Regions from separate parts of the Rhizobium sp. No.120 genome, predicted to be linked through region 2. Evidence: riboswitches for the same ligand, from Rfam matches in the RefSeq annotation. Region 2 holds a riboswitch; each other region holds the start of a gene.

Region 1 (4,061 bases), on a different contig from region 2:
GCTTCAGCTCGTTTAGATCGCGATTCGGTGCGACGACGAGGGTGCCGTTGCGGACGATCTTGCCAGGCAGAATCTCGTCCCATCGATCGGCGGAATCACGGCCGAGCATCAGCACGGTCTCCTCGGCGCTTTCGCGTTCGCACCATGGCGCCAGCATGCCGCCGGCAAGCCAGGAGGCGGCGCGCTGAAAATTCCGGCTTGGATCTAGGACCGTGATTTCGGCTCCGCGCCTGATCAGCTCGTGGGCGACAGTGAGGCCGGCAACGCCGGCCCCTTTCACAAGGATACGCATGTCACTCGGCCGAATGCGAGGCGGTGTCGATCGGCATATAGAGATCGCCACCCTCCCGGTATTTTGCCGCCATGGCTTCCAGCCCTTCCTTCTGTGCTTCGGCGCGGATGTCATGCGAAATTCGCATCGAGCAGAATTTCGGGCCGCACATCGAGCAGAAATGCGCGACCTTGTGAGCTTCTTTCGGCAGGGTTTCGTCATGGAAGCTGCGAGCTGTGTCCGGATCGAGCGAGAGGTTGAACTGGTCCTCCCAGCGGAATTCGAAACGGGCGCGCGACAGGGCATCGTCACGGACCTGGGCGGCCGGATGACCCTTGGCGAGATCCGCGGCATGCGCTGCGATCTTGTAGGTAATGACACCTGTTTTGACGTCGTTGCGATCAGGCAAACCAAGATGCTCCTTCGGCGTGACGTAGCAGAGCATCGCCGTGCCGAACCAGCCGATCATAGCGGCGCCGATGCCGGACGTGATGTGATCATAACCCGGCGCGATATCCGTCGTCAGCGGCCCGAGCGTGTAGAAGGGCGCCTCGCCGCAGACGGCGAGCTGCTTGTCCATGTTCTCCTTGATCTTGTGCATCGGCACGTGGCCGGGGCCTTCGATCATCACCTGGCAGTCTTTTGCCCAGGCGATCTTCGTCAATTCGCCGAGCGTTTCGAGCTCGGCAAACTGCGCGGCGTCGTTGGCGTCGGCAATCGAGCCCGGTCGCAGGCCGTCGCCGAGCGAGAAGGAGACGTCATAGGCCCGGCAGATGTCGCAGATTTCCTCGAAATGCTCGTAAAGGAAGCTCTCGCGGTGATGATGGAGACACCACTTGGCCATGATCGAGCCGCCCCGCGAAACGATGCCGGTCACGCGATTGACGGTCAACGGAATGTAATGCAGCCGCACGCCGGCATGGATGGTGAAGTAATCGACGCCCTGTTCGGCCTGTTCGATCAGCGTGTCGCGATAGATCTCCCAGGTCAGGTCCTCGGCAATGCCGCCGACCTTTTCGAGCGCCTGGTAGAGCGGCACCGTGCCGATCGGCAGTGGCGAATTGCGGATGATCCATTCGCGGATGTTGTGGATGTTGCGGCCGGTCGAAAGATCCATGACGGTATCGGCGCCCCAGCGCGCGGCCCAGACCATCTTCTCGACTTCCTCAGCCATCGAGGAGGTGACGGCGGAATTGCCGATATTGGCGTTGATCTTCACCAGGAAATTCCGGCCGATGATCATCGGCTCGCTTTCGGGGTGATTGATGTTAGCCGGAATGATCGCCCGGCCGGCCGCGACTTCCTGGCGGACGAATTCCGGCGTGACATGGTCGGGAATATGGGCGCCGAAACTCTCGCCGTCACGAATCAGGGCTTCCGCCTTCGCCTTGCGGCCGAGATTTTCGCGGATGGCAATGAATTCCATCTCAGGCGTGATGATGCCGGCGCGTGCATAAGCGAGCTGGGTGACGGCCTTGCCGTCCTTTGCTCGCAAAGGCTGCCGCTTGGCCGGAAATTCCGGTGTCAGCCGCTCGCCGGTGACGAAGCCGTTGTCTTCGGGGCGCACATGCCGGCCTTCATAAGCCTCGACATCGCCGCGAGCGAGAACCCAGTCGCGACGCAGTTGCGACAGACCCTGCTCGATGCGGATCTCGGCCCCCTCGATCGTGTAGGGGCCGGAAGAATCATAAACAACAACAGGCGGCTCGCCAGAGGTCGGATGGACGCTGATTTCGCGCATCGGCACGCGAATGTCTGCGTGAATGTCTCCGGAGACATAGATCTTCCGCGATGCCGGCAGCGGGCCGGTGGTGACGGTCGGAGTGAGGGTCTTTGCGGCAATATTCATGGTTTGAGGCTCCAAGTTGCGGTTGGAGACCCAGTCAATCAGCCGGAATGATGGAAAGACGCCGGCATGGAATCCACGTGGGAATCCGAAGCCTTCGAGCGCTTGCACCGTCCCTACGCCAGTATGAACTGGATCAGGTTCAACGGGTCACTGCGCCACAGGAGGCAAAGCCTCATTGTTCAGCAGTATCTCAGCCCCTTGCCGGGACCCCCCTGGTGAATGCTGAAAGGCTATGCTTTCCCGTCGGTTCCTGTCAAGTCTGCCCGGCCGCATTCGCGATTGCTGTGTTCACTGAAGGGAACCTAAAGCTGCGCCTCATGGTTTCCTACCAGCCAACAAAGCTGTCATCGTTGCGACACCGGCATGCAGCTGGAATTGGACGAGCCGCTTCAGCGGAACCGGTCGCAAACCCTCCGTTTGAGCGAGAATCTCTGTCTGTGCTGACAGCGCATCATGACAATTGGAGGCCAAGCGAAACCCTTCTCGCCGATCCAGTGAGCTGAGCGCCAACCGACGCGCAAGCGCAATCGTGCTTAGCCGCTCCATCCGGCCACCAACATGTCGGATCGTGTACTCCGACCATGTCAATGCTTCGTCATGCGCCGCGTCCGCTGTCCGGACCTCACTCGTATTGGAGAAGTGATTCCGGTGTTCAAGGATGATACGCCACATATTGTCCGCAGCGACGTTCGCTTTTGCGTAGTCAAGTGCCAGAGCCCGTTCGGCAAGCCGGAGCGCTTCACGGTTCCAGTCTCTGAGATTGGCTTCGACATCAGCCTTGCTGTAAGGAGATGGCGTCACATCTAGCAATAAATCGCAGTCCCAGTACGGGGCTTCGGCAAATAGGCAAACAGTACCGTTGGCCGCGCTATAGCCGGCACTCGAATTGCCAATAGGCCGCATACCTGGTTCGCGATAATCGGAGGAACCGATCTCACCGGGATGGTTGCACATATTGGGAAAACGATAGAGCCCGGGTTCCCACTTGAGCTCGTTGAGCGCCGCGTCTCCGACGACATTGAGTGGCAATCCATATCTCCCGCATAATCCCCTGAGTTCTGTCGCCAAGCCCGGCGGCATTCCGGAAACGAGGAAAAAGGCACCACCGAATTCCGAGTTGTGAAGCGAATACAGAAAATCCGGCTTTGCCAGCTCGATCGCGCGTCGCCAAGCCAGGTTCTCAGGCATCGGATGGCGGCTCAGTCGATCATCCTCAGTGCAGGGAAAGGCATATTCCGCCTGCCGATCCAATGGCGGTCGATAGTAATTTTCATAATAAGTCAGAATATCCCCAGGCGAGGAAAACCACCCTTCGTTCAAACGGATGGCGTCCGGCTCGATCGCTTTGATAAAGTGCCAACGATATGGCAACGCTTCGCGAAGCGCTGGGTCGGCGCACAAACGCGCGATCAGATGTTCGATAGCTAGGCAACCGATCAGCTCATTGGGGTGTGGCGCTCCAACAAATAAGGCGGACTTCGAGCCGTTCCCGATCGAAATCATGTCGATCGGCTCACCTTGGCCAGAGACACCGACCCTGGCGACAGACGCAATATTGGGAAACTTCCGCAACGTTGCCTGCGTATTCCACACCATCTGACCGAAAGTGGGGATAGCTGTCAGGTCTGGAACGGTGTCGAGGACATCGAGAACAACTTGAGGAAGTTCCATGGTCTACATCGTCTTCCAATATGGCTTCGATTTCCCGTGCGTTGATGCCAGAGAACAGCATTCGGTCGCCACTGTTATGTAAACTCAAATCTTGAGTAGTCATAGCAAAGTTTGACCGAGCCACTCTTTCTGCCTCGCTTACTTGGCAGAAGACTATTCTCGTTCATTCGCGATTTGTCCCTTTCCAATGGCGCCATCGCCGATCCGCGACATTGGCCTGGATGGTTCGGCGGCAGCGGCAACGCCGGCCGCCGTGCTGCGATCGATTGC
Region 2 (4,061 bases):
AGCGCGACGGCGCCGAGATCGCCGAGCGACAGGGCCATGGCGAAAGAGAGCGCCGTGAAGAGCGGTTTGCGCAGACCGGGCCAATCGATCATGCGCAGGCGCGCAATGCCGTGAAGGCCGAGGCTTGCCGCCAATCGTCCGGTGCGGCTGACATGGACTGTATAGGCCGGCTCGATGACACGAATGACGAAGGGCAGCGCCATCAGCGCATTGATAACAATGATGAGGACGGCTGCAAAGCGGCTGGGATCGCCCAATGGCCTGAGCGCCAGGAACCAGCCGGTCGCCAGCACGATCGGCGGTACCAGCAGGATGAGAGAGGAGCTTGCGACTAGTGCGAGGGACAGACCGCGCAGACCAAGGGTCTTTCGGCGGTCTGCCGCTGAGCGGGCGCGAATGATCGCAAAGGATATCAGCACGGCGAGAAATCCGGCGGCAAGCGAGATTGCAAGACTCGTGAATGCCGCCTGCAGGAAGATCGGCTGGGCGACGAGCTTCAGAAGATTTGCTTCCAGACCGGTCACGACGATCGAAGCGAGGGGCATGCCGAGAAAGAGTGTAGCGGCCACCAGCAACGCGGCATCGCCGAATCGCGCAGCCATTCCCTGACCATCGATGCGGCGCAGAGCACGGCCACCCGTGAGCCCGTGATCGTCGGGGGCGTGAAACAGCGTCATGGCGCCCAGCACAAGGAGTGTGACGGCGATCTGCAGCAGCGACAGCATGACGGCGCGCCCGGGATCGAAATCGAAGCGGAGCGCCTGATAGATCGCCACTTCCAGCGTCGTTGCGGCTGGGCCGCCGCCGAGGATCAAAACCAGCGTGAAGCTGGTGGCGCAGAGCATGAAGATCAGGCCGGCAATGCCGGGAATAAGGCCGCGCAGGATAGGCCATTCGATGAAGCGGAAGACCGAGGCGGGCCGCATGCCGAGCCCGCCGGCCACAAGCCAATATTCCGCCGGCACGCGTTCCAGCCCGGCAAGCATCAGCCGGCAGGCGAGCGGCATATTGAAGAAGACATGCGCAAGCAGAATGCCAGCCAGGCCATAAATGCTAACTGGCTGTGACAGGCCGAGTGCCGATAGCGCCTGATTGATGAGCCCCTGCCGACCCCAAATGCCGAGCAAGCCGAGCGCGCCGATCAGCACAGGTAGGCCCATCGGCACGGCCATCAGCCGGATGAGCCAAAGCCGGCCGGGAAAGCGCGGCTGGCGCGCCAATGCGCGCGCGACCGGAATGGCGAGCACAACGGAGAGGAGCGTCGAAAGCACCGCCTGCAGCAACGTGAAACGCAGAACGCGCAGCAAGTAGGGATCTGCCAAGGGATTGGTGCCGCCGGACTCGATGCCGGCGGCAAGCAGGACGAGCACGGCGATCCCGACGAAGAGCACGATGCCGGCAAGGCTGACTGCCCCGCCTGAAATAGCGCCTCTTCGCTCGGGTGCCGTAAGTATGATCAAGGCGTCAGTTGCCGCTGGTGGCGGTCAGCCATTCGTCGATCCAGGCCTTACGGTTCTTGTCGACGTCGGCGGGGCTCATCAGGAAGGTCTTCGACGGCACCACGAGCTTGTTAAAGGCGTCCGGCAGTGGCTCCGAAGTGGCTGAAACCGGCATCATCCAGTTGCTTGTCGGAATGATGTCCTGGAAGCCTGGAGAGATCATGAACTTCAGGAAGTCCCGGGCCAGGTCCTTGTTCGGCGAGGACTTGACGAGGCCGGCGACCTCGATCTGGATATAGTGCCCTTCCGAGAAGGCGGCTGCCTGATAGCGGTCGGTCTTGTCCTCGATCATGTGATAGGCAGGCGACGTCGTATAGGAGAGCACCATCGGCGCTTCGCCCTTTGTGAAGAGGTCATAGGCTTCCGACCAGCCGGGGGTGACGGTTAGGATGCGGCCCTTGAGCTTTGTCCAAGCATCGGCGGCCTTGTCGCCATAGATCGACTTAACCCAGAGCAGCAGGCCGAGACCCGGCGTCGAGGTGCGCGGATCCTCGATGACGATCTTCTGATTGGGATCGCCCTCGACGAGATCCTTCATGCTCTTGGGGGGATTCTTAACCGTTTGGCTGTCATAGATCACGGCGAAATGGCCGTAGTCGTAGGGCACGAAGACGTCATCCTTGAAACCGCCGGGAACCTTGAGGGCCGAGGTATCGACGCCGCTGGCATCGAAGAGGCTGGTATCCTTCGCTTCATCTATGAGATTGGTGTCAAGGCCGAGAACAACGTCGGCCTTGGTGCCCGTCCCTTCCAGCTTCAGGCGGGAGAGAAGTGCAACACCATCGGTGACGGCGACGTAATTGACCGTGCAGCCGCAGGTCTTTTCGAAGGCTGCCTTGATCTTGGCGCCCGGACCCCATTCGGCGGTGAAGCTTTCATAGGTGTAGATGGTCAGGGTCTTGTCGGCTGCTGCGGCAGGCTGTGCGGCAAAAAAGGTCGTCCCGGCGGCAAGGGCCAGGCCGGCGAAGAGTGACAATAGCGAGCGGTGTTGCATGACGGCGCCTCCTTTTTGGTTTCATTTTGAAAGGGAAAGGGCGCCATGATTTCGTCACGCGTCTAATCCCTCCGCCGGTGTTAGCCGGATCAGGTTCCGCGGGTTGGCCGGTGAAAGCCTCTCAGCCGAAATGTCCGAAGGACATAAGGCACCCCGTTAGAGCATGGGCAGATTTAATCTCGTGACGGAGGGATGACAAGGGAAATGATTCCCTTGCCGATTGCAGCATGACAGATTTACTCGGCGGCCTCCGCGACCGCCGGACTTTCGAATTTCTTCGCGGCACCTGGGAGCTGCACATTCTTCAGCGTCAGCGCCGTCAAAAGGCCGAAGAGGCAGATGCTGGCGGCGGTCATGAACAACGGGCTGAAGGCGCTCGCATAGGCGTTGGCCACGGCCTCGCGGGTAATCTCGGGCAAGGCGGCCATCATCTTCGGCGTCAGCTCTTCAATGTTGGATACCCCTGATATGGAGACGCCGACATTGCCGAGCTTGGCAGCAATGATCGCGCCGTAGATGGAGATGGCAATCGAGGCGCCGCCCATGCGCGACAGCGTGACGGCGCCGGTCGCAGCGCCGACGTCACGGGCAGCCGCTGCATTCTGTACGCCGATGACAGGCACTTGCTGGGCAAGGCCGATGCCGATGCCATGCAGCAGCATCAGGCTGCCAATGAGGACGACTGGCGTGCCGGCATGGACGAAGGCAAGCGAAGCGAATGCGATGGTGCTGCAGCTGGCGCTGGCAACGGCAAAGGGCTTGTAACGGCCTTTGGCCGCGATCAGCCGACCGGCGGAAAGCGAGCCGCAGACGATGCCGCCGGTCAGGAGTATGAACAGCAGCCCGGCCATGGAGGGCGAAAGGCCTGTCGTCGTCTGCAAGAAGAGCGCAAAATAATTGACCATGCCGATGGCCACGGCGCCGCTGGTGATCGAGATGATCAGCAGAAGGCCGAATGTCGGGTTGCGGAACAACGTCATCGGAACGATGGGCTCGGGTGCGCGACGCTCGATGAAGACCCAGGCGATAGCGCAGACGATGCCGAAGGCGATGATGCCCAGGCACTGTGGCGACAGCAGAGATCCGAAGAGCTCGCTGCCGTCAGCTGCAAGCACGATGCTCGTCGTCGTCAGGGCAAGGACGACGGCACCGGCATAATCGATCTTCGGGCGGCGGGCCGGCTTGCGGTAGGGCAGCATGAAGGCAAGACCGGCGAGCACGATGAAGCCGATCGGCACGTTGACGAGGAAGATCGAACGCCAGCCGAAGAGATCGCTCATCGTGCCGCCGAGAACGGGACCTATGGCGCCGGAAGCCATGAGCACCAGGCTCGAATAACTCTGATAGCGAGCGCGTTCCCGCGGCTCGAAGAGATCGGCGTTGACGGCGAAGATCGAGACCATGATGCCGCCGCCGCCGAAGCCTTGAAGGACGCGAGCGGCGATCAGCGTGTTCATCGAGACGGCCAGGCCACATACGGCGGAGCCGACCGTGAAGATCGCGATCGCCGTCATCATCACGTACTTACGGCCGAAGAGATCGCCGAGCTTGCCATAGACGGGCATGAC
Region 3 (4,061 bases), on a different contig from region 2:
ATACTTTTTGGCGTGTTGACTATGGGCTGGGCCTGAACCGGTCTTGCCATTCGACCGTCAATAAAAGAAAGGCGCTGCCCGTCAGGGCAGTGCTTCTCGTCTTATGCCCTATCTTAGGACGAGGCCGCATCCCACAGCGGAAACGACGACCTGATCGTTGAGTAATAGGGCCATTTCTCTCCTCCTTATAGATTCGCCCACAGCGCATGGAAATGCTGCACAGGCCCATGGCCGCTGCCGACAGAAAGCTGGCCTGCGGCAGCAACCGCGGCGGCGAGATAGGCCTTGCCGACGGCGACAGCTTCGGGAAGCGACAGGCCTTTGGCGATCTCTGCCGCGATAGCGCTGGAGAGCGTGCAGCCCGTTCCATGGGTATTCTTGGTCGGCAAGCGCTCGGCTTCGAACCAGGTCAGGCGACCGGTGCTTGCGAGCACATCTGGACTTTCGTTGCTCTCGAGATGGCCACCCTTGACGAGTACAGCTGAAGGCCCGAGCGCTGCAAGCGCACGCGCCTGGCGCGCCATGTCTTCGCGGCTTTTCGCCTCCGCGTCATGCAACAGCGCAGCCGCCTCGGGCAGGTTCGGTGTAATGACGGTCGCCAGCGGTAGCAATCGCGTGGTCAGTACGTCAACGGCATCGGCAGCCAGTAGGGCGGCGCCGCCCTTGGCGATCATGACCGGGTCGAGGACGACGGGTACATCGCGATGTCGCGCCAGAATGTCCGCGACGGCACTGGCGATGGCGGCATTGGCGATCATGCCGATCTTGACGACATCCACTTGGATGTCGGCAAAGATCGCATTGATCTGGTCTGCCACGAAATGTGGAGGCACCGGATGGACGCCGGAGACGCCTTGCGTGTTTTGCGCGGTCAATGCAGTCAGGGCCGCCATTCCATAAACGCCGCGGGCGGAGAAAGCCTTCAGGTCGGCTTGAATGCCAGCGCCGCCGGAGGGATCGGAGCCAGCGATGGATAAGACATTGCGGATCATTGACGGGCCTCCTTGATGGCTTTCGCGATGAGGGTTGTCGCGGCTTGCGGGTCCCCTTGGCCGCATATGGCCGAGACGACCGCGAGACCATCGGCGCCAGCTGAGTAAACGCTCGCGGCATGCTCCGCCTTCAGGCCGCCGATTGCTACTGATGGAACGGGGCAAAGCCTGACGATGCGGGCAAGCCCGTCGAAGCCGATCGGCTGCTTGTGGTCGGGCTTGGTGGGCGTGGCGAAGACCGGGCCGACGCCGGCATAATCGACGATGCCGGTATCTATGGAGGAGGCGAGAGCCTCCGTCTCTACCGAAAGGCCGAGGATCATGTCCGGGCCGATCATGCGGCGCGCCTCGGCAGCATTCATATCCTCCTGACCGATATGGAGGCCATCGGCGCCGATAGCGATGGCAGCCTCGACATTGTCGTTGACGATCAGCCGGACATTTGTTCCGTGCAGGATTTGCTTGAGGGCGCGGCCCGTCTCGATCATGGCGGCTATCGGTGCATACTTGTCGCGCAGCTGTACGATGGTTGCGCCGCCCGCAACGGCTGCACGGGTGGTTTCAATCATGCCGAGGTCGGCACACAGCACGGGGTCGAGGACGAGATAGAGCGAGAGATCGAAGTCTTTCATGCTGCTGATATCCTCGCATCGCGATCCAGCACTTCCGGGCTAAGGGCGGCAAGAGCATCGAGGAAACGCCAGGAGAAGGAGCCTGGCCCGTCTGCAGCCGCTCCAGCCTGTTCGCCGGCGACGGCGAAGACCGCGAGCGCCGCAACGGTCGCATGGAACGGATCATCCGGAGCTGCCGCCGCAAAGGCACCGACGAGGCAGGTTAGCGAGCATCCAAGTGCGGTTACTTGCGGCATCAATGGCGAACCGCCTGCGATGCGCTTCGCCTTCTGCCCATTCGTCACAAAATCCGTAACGCCGGTGACCCCGACTATGCAGCCGTGCCTTTCGGCGAGCAGTCGGGCGGAATCTTCCGCTTGTTCGACGGCATCCCTGCTATCGACGCCCTGACCTCGGCTGGCGCCGCCGGCAAGCGCGATGATCTCTGATGCATTGCCGCGAACGATCGCCGGCCGCAGCTCCAGCAATTGGGCTACCGCCTTGCGACGAAACTCTGTCGCATAGTGGGCGACGGGATCGAGGACCCAGGCCTTGCCCGCCTCGTTTGCCGACTGCGCGGCCTTCAGCATACCCGCAAGCCAGCCGGACGAGAGCGTGCCGATATTGATTGTCAGTGCGCCGGAGATCGCGGCAAACTCGCCGGCTTCCTCTTCGGCATGTACCATTGCCGGCGATGCCCCGGCGGCAAGCATCACATTGGCCGCAATATTCATGGCGACGAAATTGGTGATGCATTGCACCAGGGGAGGGTTCGCCCGCATGCTGTGAAGCAGATTGCCTGCAGTTGTCTGGTCTTGCATATCGCCCCTTTCAGGCGGGCGAGACGCACAGGGACGACGTGCTGGTGCTTTACGAGGTCCCGAGCGACTCCCTCCGCCAGCATGATCTGGTTCAGGTTCGAAGGGTGCTTCTCAGCCCGCCGGATGGCGGACGCCCCTGTCTCTCATCTCTCTTCTTTTCGCAGACAAAGGCGGCGCTGTCATCAGCAAATCGCGAAGGTAGGCGCGACCGCTGGCAGGAAGACCGCCTGCTTTTCGGGCGACGTATGCACTATTCGCATAGGTGCACTGATCCCTTAGCTCTGCAAAAAGCCGACAGGTTCGACTATATGTTTCTCATGGAAGCGACGGGAGCGCCAAGCACGGCCGCTCAGCTTCGAAAGCCCAAGGAAAGGGGATCATCATGAACGTAGCACGCTCTTTCAATAACTGGCGCAAGTATCGTCAGACGGTCGCCGAACTTGGCCGTATGTCCACGCGCGAACTGCACGACCTGGGTATCGATCGCGGCGATATCCGCGATGTTGCCCGCGCAGCGATCGCTCGCTAACGGCCGCACCGGCTCCTTATAAAGCTGTATTATGCCAGCGCCTGTTCCCTTGAGCAGGCGCTTTTGCTTTATGGGCATCCCTCATTCTTCGGCGCACTGCCTGAAGATTGTGATTGATCTAGCTTCCCGGTTTTCGCATGGCGCATAACTGCCTTGCAAAGAAATGCCTATGAACTGAGCAGAAGACTGGTATGTTCTCCTCATCGAAGCGATGCATCTCCTCCCGCATCCCTTCGCTTGGCAGACGTCCTTATCCTCCTCCCAGGGACGGCTGCAGGAATAGCGGAACTCCTCCTCCCATCCGCTGTTCGGTTCTTGTAAAAAGCCTGCCGCTCCTCCTCCCGCGGCAGGCTTTTTCGTTTCATGGACCTGCAGAAGATTGGCAGTGACCTAACTCGGTCGAGAAGCTCGCGTTCCAGCCCAAGCGGCAGGAGCGCTTCCGCATTAAAGAGTGCGCATTCTCCTCTCGCAAAAATGAAGAGCGGCCCCTATGTGCGACCTATGTAGCGCGCTACATCGAAGATCGCCCAAATTCGATTCCCGAAAAGGAGGATGCCCATGACCGGTTCTGCCGAATACACACCGCCGAAAATCTGGACCTGGAACAAGGCCAATGGCGGCCAGTTCGCCAATATCAATCGACCGATTGCTGGCCCCACCCACGAGAAGGAACTGCCTGTGGGACGCCATCCCCTCCAGCTCTATTCGCTTGGAACGCCGAACGGCGTGAAGGTCACCATCATGCTCGAAGAGCTGCTGGCGCTTGGTCACAGCGGGGCTGAATATGATGCCTGGCTGATCAAGATCGGCGAAGGCGATCAATTCGGCAGCGGTTTCGTCGATGTCAATCCGAACTCGAAGATCCCGGCTTTGCTCGACCGCAGCGGTCCGAAGCCGGTCCGCGTTTTCGAATCGGGCTCGATCCTGGTGTATCTCGCCGAGAAATTCGGCGCCTTCCTGCCGAGCGAGCAGCCGGCGCGTGCCGAATGCCTTTCCTGGCTGTTCTGGCAGATGGGCAGCGCCCCCTATCTCGGCGGCGGCTTTGGTCATTTCTACGCCTATGCCCCGACAAAGATCGAATATGCGATCGATCGCTTTGCCATGGAGG

Evidence for each region. Region 2 has a riboswitch for thiamine pyrophosphate ahead of thiB (thiamine ABC transporter substrate binding subunit). Riboswitches for the same ligand answer to the same signal wherever they lie in the genome.
Region 1: linked by a shared signal. The riboswitch ahead of thiC (phosphomethylpyrimidine synthase ThiC) and the one ahead of thiB (thiamine ABC transporter substrate binding subunit) in region 2 are both predicted to bind thiamine pyrophosphate.
Region 3: linked by a shared signal. The riboswitch ahead of thiM (hydroxyethylthiazole kinase) and the one ahead of thiB (thiamine ABC transporter substrate binding subunit) in region 2 are both predicted to bind thiamine pyrophosphate.

What each region holds. Positions count from the first base shown of each region.
Region 1 is NZ_BAAJNQ010000005.1:170,496-174,556, reverse strand. Features, by position in the region: gene thiO (glycine oxidase ThiO) at 1-292, opposite strand, end outside; gene thiC (phosphomethylpyrimidine synthase ThiC) at 294-2,120, opposite strand; TPP riboswitch at 2,213-2,344, opposite strand; gene ACYJRZ_RS17375 (M14 family zinc carboxypeptidase) at 2,436-3,791, opposite strand.
Region 2 is NZ_BAAJNQ010000009.1:97,118-101,178, reverse strand. Features, by position in the region: gene thiP (thiamine/thiamine pyrophosphate ABC transporter permease ThiP) at 1-1,457, opposite strand, end outside; gene thiB (thiamine ABC transporter substrate binding subunit) at 1,465-2,493, opposite strand; TPP riboswitch at 2,543-2,659, opposite strand; gene ACYJRZ_RS22655 (MDR family MFS transporter) at 2,730-4,061, opposite strand, start outside.
Region 3 is NZ_BAAJNQ010000006.1:42,100-46,160, reverse strand. Features, by position in the region: gene ACYJRZ_RS18450 (undecaprenyl-diphosphate phosphatase) at 1-36, shown strand, start outside; gene thiD (bifunctional hydroxymethylpyrimidine kinase/phosphomethylpyrimidine kinase) at 186-992, opposite strand; gene thiE (thiamine phosphate synthase) at 989-1,624, opposite strand; gene thiM (hydroxyethylthiazole kinase) at 1,621-2,424, opposite strand; TPP riboswitch at 2,476-2,572, opposite strand; gene ACYJRZ_RS18430 (DUF1127 domain-containing protein) at 2,807-2,953, shown strand; gene yghU (glutathione-dependent disulfide-bond oxidoreductase) at 3,512-4,061, shown strand, end outside.